Regions from separate parts of the Denitraticella aggregata genome, predicted to be linked through region 1. Evidence: predicted binding sites of a transcription regulator. Region 1 holds the regulator's gene; each other region holds the start of a gene.

What was found. The regulator sigma-54, encoded in region 1, starts transcription at its own class of promoters, with help from an activator protein. The targets are predictions, from matches to a motif close to TGGCACGCTTNCTGCTNA.
Region 2: the regulator sigma-54 is predicted to act here: its motif matches at 923-940, upstream of ACKVEX_RS06605 (PEP-CTERM sorting domain-containing protein).
Region 3: the regulator sigma-54 is predicted to act here: its motif matches at 1,299-1,316, upstream of glnK (P-II family nitrogen regulator).
Region 4: the regulator sigma-54 is predicted to act here: its motif matches at 813-830, upstream of glnA (type I glutamate--ammonia ligase).

The regions. Positions count from the first base shown of each region.
Region 1 is NZ_JBLLNL010000007.1:26,517-28,694, reverse strand. It holds gene lptB (LPS export ABC transporter ATP-binding protein) at 1-1, shown strand, start outside; gene ACKVEX_RS09995 (RNA polymerase factor sigma-54) at 24-1,454, shown strand; gene hpf (ribosome hibernation-promoting factor, HPF/YfiA family) at 1,471-1,794, shown strand; gene ptsN (PTS IIA-like nitrogen regulatory protein PtsN) at 1,964-2,178, shown strand, end outside.
Region 2 is NZ_JBLLNL010000004.1:29,313-31,490, reverse strand. It holds gene ACKVEX_RS06610 (nucleotide disphospho-sugar-binding domain-containing protein) at 1-690, shown strand, start outside; gene ACKVEX_RS06605 (PEP-CTERM sorting domain-containing protein) at 1,062-1,910, shown strand; gene ACKVEX_RS06600 (acyltransferase) at 2,023-2,178, opposite strand, start outside.
Region 3 is NZ_JBLLNL010000012.1:9,586-11,763, forward strand. It holds gene ACKVEX_RS13785 (YifB family Mg chelatase-like AAA ATPase) at 1-745, opposite strand, end outside; gene ACKVEX_RS13790 (accessory factor UbiK family protein) at 834-1,097, opposite strand; gene glnK (P-II family nitrogen regulator) at 1,404-1,742, shown strand; gene ACKVEX_RS13800 (ammonium transporter) at 1,755-2,178, shown strand, end outside.
Region 4 is NZ_JBLLNL010000003.1:281,309-283,486, forward strand. It holds gene ACKVEX_RS06375 (cation diffusion facilitator family transporter) at 1-627, shown strand, start outside; gene glnA (type I glutamate--ammonia ligase) at 889-2,178, shown strand, end outside.

The DNA of each region.
Region 1 (2,178 bases):
ACTGCCGCTCGCGTCGCCTCATCATGAAACCCACGCTCCAGCTCAAGCTTTCACAGCACCTGACGCTGACACCGCAACTGCAGCAGTCGATCCGGCTGCTGCAGTTATCGACGCTCGAACTCAATCAGGAGATCGAGAAGTTCCTGCTCGAGAACCCGATGCTGGAACGCGAGGACGGTGACGAGTCCGCTCCAGGCCCGGCCCCGTCTGCGGGCACCACGAGCACCGGCGAGGGTGTGGATGGTCAGCGGGCGGGCGAGTCCGAGCAGGAACACGATGCAGCCAGCTTCGCGGATGACTCGGACTGGTCCACGTCCTCGGGTAGCAGCGCCAGCCGTGACGACGAAGACAACGACTTCCAGGACATCCAGGCAGCCGAGACCAGCCTCAGGGATCACCTCAACCAGCAGATCAGCATGTCGCCGCTGTCCGATCGGGACCGGGCGCTGGCGCGCTTCATCATCGAAGCGATCGACGACGACGGTTACCTGAATCAGACGCTCGAAGACTTGCTGGAATTGCTGTCACCCGAGCTCGAGGTCGACCTGGACGACCTCGCCATCGCGCTGCATCAGGTCCAGAGCCTCGAGCCGGCCGGCATCGGTGCGCGCAGCCCGCAGGAGTGTCTGAGCCTGCAACTTCGTGCGATGCCGGCCGACCCGAACCGGAATCTCGCGCAGATCATCGTCGAGCGCCATCTCGAACTGCTGGCCGAGCGCAATTTCGTTCGCCTGCGCAGGGTGATCGGTTGCAGCGAGGACGAACTGCGCGCGGCCCATGCGTTGATCTGCAGTCTGGACCCGCACCCCGGGGCGCAGTATTCGACGCAGGCGACCCGTTACGTCGTTCCGGACGTGGTGGTACGCAAATTGCGCGGCCAATGGGTCGTCAACCTCAACGCCGACGCGATGCCCCGCCTGCGGGTCAACGCGCTGTACGCCAGTATCCTGCAGCAGCATCGCGGCAGTGGCGGCGCGCTGACCGGACAGCTCCAGGAAGCACGCTGGCTGATCAAGAACGTGCAGCAGCGTTTCGACACGATTCTGCGCGTTTCGCAGGCGATTGTTGACCAGCAGCGCCAGTTCTTCGAATATGGAGACGTGGCGATGCGTCCGCTGACCTTGCGCGAGATCGCCGAACAACTCGAGCTCCACGAATCAACCATTTCGAGGGTCACCACGCAAAAGTTCTTGTCCACGCCGCGCGGCGTGTTCGAACTCAAGTATTTCTTCGGCAGTCACGTGGCCACCGATACCGGCGGCGCGGCCTCCTCCACGGCGATCCGGGCGCTGATTCGCCAGCTGATCGAGGCCGAGGACAAGAAAAAACCCGTGTCCGACTCGAAGATTGCCGAACTATTGGGCCAGCAGGGTATCGTGGTGGCGAGGCGGACCATAGCCAAGTATCGCGAGTCACTGAATATTCCGCCGGTCAGCCAGCGCAAGACGATCTGAAAACCAAGGAGCAATCATGAATCTCAACATCACCGGGCATCACGTCGAGGTCACTCCGGCCATCCGCGAATACGTCACGACCAAGCTCGACCGGGTCATCCGTCACTTCGACAACGTCACCAGCATCAACGTGATCCTCTCGGTGGAGAAACTGAAGCAGAAAGCGGAGGTGACCCTGCACGTGCGGGGCAAGGACCTCTTCGTGGAAAGTGACGATGTCGACATGTATGCCGCGATCGACGACATGACCGACAAACTCGATCGTCAGGTGATGAAATACAAGCAAAAGAATCAGGATCACGGCCACGATGCACTGAAGCACCAGGTTCCGGAAGTCTGACGCTGTCGCGAAACCGGGGACGCGAATCGCGGCCTCGTGACTGAAGAACTGGTACTTTCGTCGTAGGGTGTGTTTATAATCGCGCACGTTTCGTGCCAAACGCACCCTTCCATCATCTTTCACCGTAACGACTCCGGCGTCGCCGGGACCGTAAGGACATCCCTCAAAGATGAGCCTGATAGCAGACCTCCTGCCCGTCGCCAACGTCGTCATCGACCTCGAAGCCAGCAGCAAGAAGCGCGTTTTCGAGCAGGCCGGACTTATGTTCGAGAACAACCAGGGCATCGCGCGCGGCGACGTGTTCGATTCGCTGTTCTCGCGTGAGCGGCTCGGTTCGACCGGACTCGGCCAGGGCATCGCGATCCCGCATGGCCGCATCAAGGG
Region 2 (2,178 bases), on a different contig from region 1:
CACGACCTGCGCCGCTGCTATACGGACGCCGACCTGCGCCTGTTCGCGAACCCGGCCGCGCTGTTCCCCGCGGTCAGGCCGCACGCCGGGGCGGCCTTCATCGGCCCGATCGCGTGGTCACCGCCCGGCCGGCTGCCGGACGATTTCCCGGACGAAGGCGACCTGATCTACGTGTCGATGGGCAGTTCCGGCAACATCAAAGTGCTGTCCGCTCTGTTCGACGCGCTGTCGCGCCAGGACCGTCCGGTGGTCGTCACCACCGCCGGCCGCCCGGTCCCGCCCCCGCCCGCCGGGTCGCGCATCCGTCTGTACGACTTCCTGCCGGGCCGCGATGCGATCGCGCGTGCGCGCCTGGTCGTGTGCAACGGCGGCAGCCCGACCACCAACCAGGCGCTCGCCGCCGGCGTGCCGGTGCTCGGCATCCCGACCAACATGGACCAGTTCCTGAACATGCGCGCGATCCAGACCGCCGGCTGCGGCCTCACGGTCCGCGCCGACCGCGCAAGCCCCGAGCGGCTGCGCTCGGCCATCGAGGCGCTACTGCCCCCAACCGCGCCTTACCGTGCCAACGCTCAGGCGCTGCAGGCCGACCCCGCCCCCACCGGCGCCGGGCCCGCAGCCGATGCACTGGCCACGCTGCTGGCCACTCGGCTGCGCACGCTCCTACTCCCCGAGGGGCGCAACGCATGACGCGCACGCTGCAACATCGCGCTGCCCTGGCCACCAGGAACGACGGGAGCCACAGGATCAACCGTTTCACCGCGCGTGGCGCCGCCCCACATCGCCAATCACGCAGCGCGCGTCCGCCCGATCAATCTCGAGCAATCAACTGTCGGTTTTTTTTACAGTTCTCCCGATTTTCATCGAACGAACCCCGCCTCAGGTTCTTCAACAAACTGACTTTTATAGATATTTACAGAGCTGGCACAGTCGTTGCTATCCGTAGAATGGAGGGCGATTCTGAAGGTTTGGTAATGCAGAAGATCGGAGTTCGGCGAGCAGCACGGCTGGATTCCTGAATCGGTCCTGAAATGTTTCATCGATCACAGGAGAATGAAGACATGAAAAAGAAACTACTGATCACGTCACTGGCCGCCGCGGGGTTGCTGGCTGTCAGCGCGAATGCAAGTGCAGAACTCTTGGTTGATCTGTTCACCACTGGACAAACCGAGATAAAGTCGACAACCGAAGGCACCTCTGTCGTCAGCCAAGTCGGAGCCGCCGGGGATGACAGTATCCTCGGGGGATATCGCGATCTTCACGTACAGGTAGTCGAAAAGAGCGGCGCTACTTCGAGCGCCGGAACCTCAATGGAGGTCGATGGCCTTCTGAGCTTCAATAATGACTCCGGGGTGAAGGGTTTTGGCGAAGTCGTGTGGGACGGGGCCACTGCCTACATTGGGGGCGGCAACTATGACACCACTGGTCTGGGTAGTATCGATCTGACCGGAGGCGGTCTGCTCGACGGATTCATCGTCGAGACCATTTCGTCGGATGCCAACTGGAACTTCGAGGTGATCGCATTCACTGATGATGACAACTGGACGAAGATCAATTTCGCGGCTACGTCAGTACCTACGGGTACGGGTCCCGTGACGACCTTCATTCCGTTCTCAGGCTTCACCGACGCGACGCTCTGCGGAACTGACAACCCTGCAACTGGCGTGAACAACATTACTTGCGGTGGCGAGGACGAAAATCAGACTGTCGATTTCACGAACCTTGGCGCCTTGGTACTGCGTTTGAATGTGGGCATTGACGGAGCGCCACTCGGCGGAGCATTCGACATCGACCTGCGCCTCGGCAGCATCACGACGCCAGTGCCCGAACCCGCCACGCTGAGCCTGCTCGGTCTCGGCCTGCTCGGTGTCGGTTTCGCCGTGCGTCGGCGCAAGTCGCTTGCCGCTTGAGCAATTACTTGCAAGATCCGAAAGGGCCGCGGAAGCGGCCCTTTTTTATGACCTCGCCGACGGACGAATGCACGATGGCACCGGCAGTGCGAACGGACGTTCGAAGCGCGGATCAGCCCTCGCCTCCGCGGATCCGCCTCGCCGGCACACCGGCCCACACCTCGCCCGACCCGATACGCGTACCCTTCACGACCAGCGCGCTGGTCGCGACGATCGCGCCGTCGCCGATGACGACGTCGGACAGCACCACCGCGTTCGCGCCGATGGT
Region 3 (2,178 bases), on a different contig from region 1:
CCGACGCACTCTCGATCGCCTCGCGTTCGTCCATCGGCGGGAGCAGGCCAGGCAGGCGTTGCGCGAGCATGGACTTGCCGGTTCCAGGCGGTCCGAACATCAGCAGTGAATGCGCGCCGGCTGCCGCGACCTCCAGCGCACGCCGTGCGAGCAACTGTCCCTTCACCTCGGTCAGGTCCGGCATATCGTGCTGCGAGCCCTGGTCGGGTGCGCTCACATGCGGCTGTAGCGGCCCCTGACCGGTCAGATGCGCACAGACGCGCAGCAGGCAATCGGCAGCCAGCACGCGCGAGCGCTGCGCCAGTGCCGCCTCGTCGGCATTCTCGGACGGAAGCACCAGATCACGCCCTGCTTGCGCGGCTGCAAGCGCCATCGCGAGGGCGCCGCGCACCCGCCGCAGTGCCCCGTTCAGCGACAGTTCGCCGATAAACTCGCAAGCATCGAGCGCCTTCGCCGGAATCTGTCCGGAAGCGGCGAGAATGCCGAGCGCGATCGGCAGATCGAATCGCCCGCCTTCCTTGGGCAGGTCGGCGGGCGCGAGATTGACGGTGATCCGGCGCTGCGGAAATTCGAACTGCGAGGTCTGGATGGCCGCGCGCACGCGGTCACGCGCCTCGCGCACCTCGGCATCCGGCAGGCCGACCAGATTGAAGGCCGGCAGCCCGTTGGCGAGGTGAACCTCGACGACGACTTCCGGCGCATCGAGGCCGGACAGCGCACGGGTGCGAACCAACGCGAGTGACATGCCTGTCTCCTGGATCAACGGGAGACAAGTTTAACCCCGAGCGATGACGTTGCGCTATTCCATAAGCATCATATCGAACGCCGCGGATTCACTCTGCGTCGTCCTGCGCACGCGCATGGGCGAGTTCGGACTCGAGCTGCGCGACCCTGTCCTCCAGTTCGTGCAGCTTCTGACGCGCATGCGCGAGCACCTCGCGCTGAACGTCGAACTCCTCCCGGGTCACCAGATCGAGCTTGCCGAACGCACTGCCCAGCAATGCCTTGACGTTCTTCTCGATATCCCGAGCCGGACTGCTGGCGGCCAGCTCGGAAAGCTTGTTGCCGAGTTCATCGAAGATACGCGGTGAAGTCATGTCGGGATCCTTGTTCGAGCGTGGGACGGGGTGAGTGATCGAGTTTAGCACGCGACCCCGGAGCGGAATGAGCGTCCCGATGGACTGGCCGCACTAGTTTGGTGCATTGAACGGAGGGCGTCGGTCAAATCAGGGCACCGCGGCGCAGCATTGAATCCAGAAATTCGCTCAAAGTTCTGTTTTATATAAATTTTTCAGACTTGGCATGGATCGTGCTAAACGTGAATCGTCCAATATCGACCGTCTGGAGATTCAGATGCAAACCCGCCCCAGCTTTCCAAGCTCAGCCGATGACAGGAGAAACGCATGAAGCTCGTCACCGCAATCATCAAACCCTTCAAGCTCGACGAAGTGCGTGAAGCACTGTCGGCGATTGGCGTGCAAGGCATCACCGTGACCGAAGTAAAGGGCTTCGGCCGCCAGAAGGGCCATACCGAACTGTACCGCGGCGCCGAGTACGTCGTGGACTTCCTGCCCAAGGTCAAGATCGAGGCGGCGGTGCGTGCCGACATCCTCGATCAGGTCATCGAAACGATCGAGAAGTCCGCCTCAACCGGGAAGATTGGAGACGGAAAGATCTTCGTGTTCGAACTGGAGCAGGTCGTTCGCATCCGCACCGGCGAAACCGGTGTCGATGCACTTTAAGGGAGCCACAACATGAGTAAAACACTGAAAACACTGCTCGCGGCGCTGGCGGTCGGCCTGGCCGCGCCGGTTCTGGCCGACGAGCACACCGCAATGGAAGCGGCCGCCGCGGCCGGCGCCGCGATGGAGCACAGCGCCGCGGTGCTGAGCAACGTGTTCGAACTGCAGTACGCGATGGACACCTTCTACTTCCTGGTGTGTGGCGCACTGGTGATGTGGATGGCCGCCGGCTTCTCGATGCTCGAGGCCGGCCTAGTCCGCTCCAAGAACACGGTCGAGATCCTGACCAAGAACGTCGCGCTGTTCTCGATCTCCTGCATCATGTATCTCATCGTCGGCTACGCGATCATGTATGGTGGCGGCATATTCCTGTCCGGCATCGACGGCGGTGACGACCTGGTCCCAGACGCGCTGACCGCCTTCGGCGAGCGTGAAG
Region 4 (2,178 bases), on a different contig from region 1:
AGCCTGGTTGGTTACCCGTTTCTGGAGCCGCTTGCCGCCGCGGTGGTCGGATTCCTGATCCTGAACATGGGCATACGGCTGTGCTGGCAGGCCATGCGCGAACTGGTCGACACCGGCCTGGGCGAAGAAGAGGTCGAGAACATCCGCGAAACGATCCGTCAGACACCCGGAGTGATCGGACTGCACGACCTGCGCACGCGTCGCATGGCCGACCGCGTGCTGTGCGATGCGCACATACAGGTCGACCCCCGGCTCACCGTCTCCGAGGGTCACCGCATATCGGACAGCGTGTACTTCCGCATTCGGGCGGCGCACCCGGAGGTCCGTGACATCCTCGTGCATATCGATCCGGAGGACGATACCGACCTGCAGACACCCCCACCCGGCCCGCTGCCAGAGCGCAGTGACGTGCTGACCAGCGTGACCATGTTGCTGGGCGACGAAATCGAGCCGCTCCGACTGCAGCTTCACTATCTCGGCCTGCGCGTCGAAATCGAGTTGATGCTGTCGGACGCCGACTGGCATCGGATCGAGCCGAACGCACTCAAACAGCGAATGCGTGCGTTGCTCGATACACATCCGGAGTATCGCTCGATCACCTTTTTCGTGCGTCGCGCACCAGAATGATGCGCGCCACGATTGAAATGCATCATGATGGTGCAATGCCCATTGATCGAGACCGTCAGTCCGGTGGCGGACGCTGAAGAACCGGCGTATCGTCCGACCCCGTGACGCGTGCCTCGCGCGTGCCGGTACTGCCGGATGCGCCTTTGACGCGAACGTCCGCCTGCGGTGACCATTGAATACGCAGCTGGCACGGATGATGCTTTAAAGGGTCACCGGAAGTTACATCGTCAGCCCTTTTGCCACATCCCATCAGGAGTCAATATGAACTCACAAGAAGTCATGAAGATGATCCAGGAAAACGAAGTGCGTTTCGTGGATCTGCGCTTTACCGATACCCGCGGCAAGGAGCAACACGTGGGACTGCCGGTTTCGGCCTTCGAAGAAGAGCATTTCGAACATGGCCATCCGTTCGACGGCTCGTCGATCGCCGGCTGGAAGGGCATCCAGGCCTCCGACATGATCCTGCTGCCAGACCCCGGCACCGCCTACATCGACCCGTTCTACGACGAAACCACGCTGGTGCTGACCTGCGACGTGATCGAACCGTCCGACGGCAAGGGTTACGACCGTGATCCGCGCTCGATCGCCAACCGCGCCGAGGCCTACCTGAAGAGCACCGGCATCGGCGATACCGCGTTCTTCGGGCCGGAACCCGAGTTCTTCATCTTCGACTCGGTCGAGTGGTCAATCGACATGTCCGGCGTCTACAGCAAGATCATCTCCGAAGAAGCCGCGTGGTCGACCGCCGACAAGTTCGAAGGCGGCAACACTGGCCACCGTCCGCGGGTCAAGGGCGGCTACTTCCCGGTCCCGCCGGTCGATTCGCTGAACGACATCCGCGCCGCGATGGTGCTCGCACTCGAGTCCTGCGGCGTGCCGGTCGAGGTTCATCACCACGAAGTCGCGAACGCCGGTCAGTGCGAGATCGGCACCAAGTTCACCACACTGACCAAGCGTGCCGACTGGACCCAGTTGCTGAAATACATCGTGCACAACGTCGCGCACCAGTACGGCAAGACCGCGACCTTCATGCCCAAGCCGATCGTCGGCGACAACGGATCCGGCATGCACGTCCACCAGTCCATCTGGAAGGACGGCCAGAACCTGTTCGCGGGCAACGGCTATGCGGGCCTGTCCGAGACCGCGCTGTACTACATCGGCGGCATCATCAAGCATGCCCGCGCGCTGAATGCGATCACGAACCCGAGCACGAACTCGTACAAGCGTCTGGTCCCGCACTACGAGGCGCCGACCAAGCTGGCCTACTCGGCACGCAACCGCTCGGCGTCGATCCGGATCCCGTATGTCGCCAATCCCAAGGGTCGTCGTATCGAGTCCCGCTTCCCCGATCCGATGGCCAACCCGTATCTGTGCTTCGCCGCACTGATGATGGCCGGTCTGGACGGCATCCAGAACAAGATCCACCCGGGCGACCCGGCCGACAAGAATCTGTATGACCTGCCGCCGGAGGAAGACGCGCTGATCCCGACCGTATGCACCAGCCTGGACGAAGCGCTCGAGGCACTGGACGCCGACCGTGAGTTCCTGACC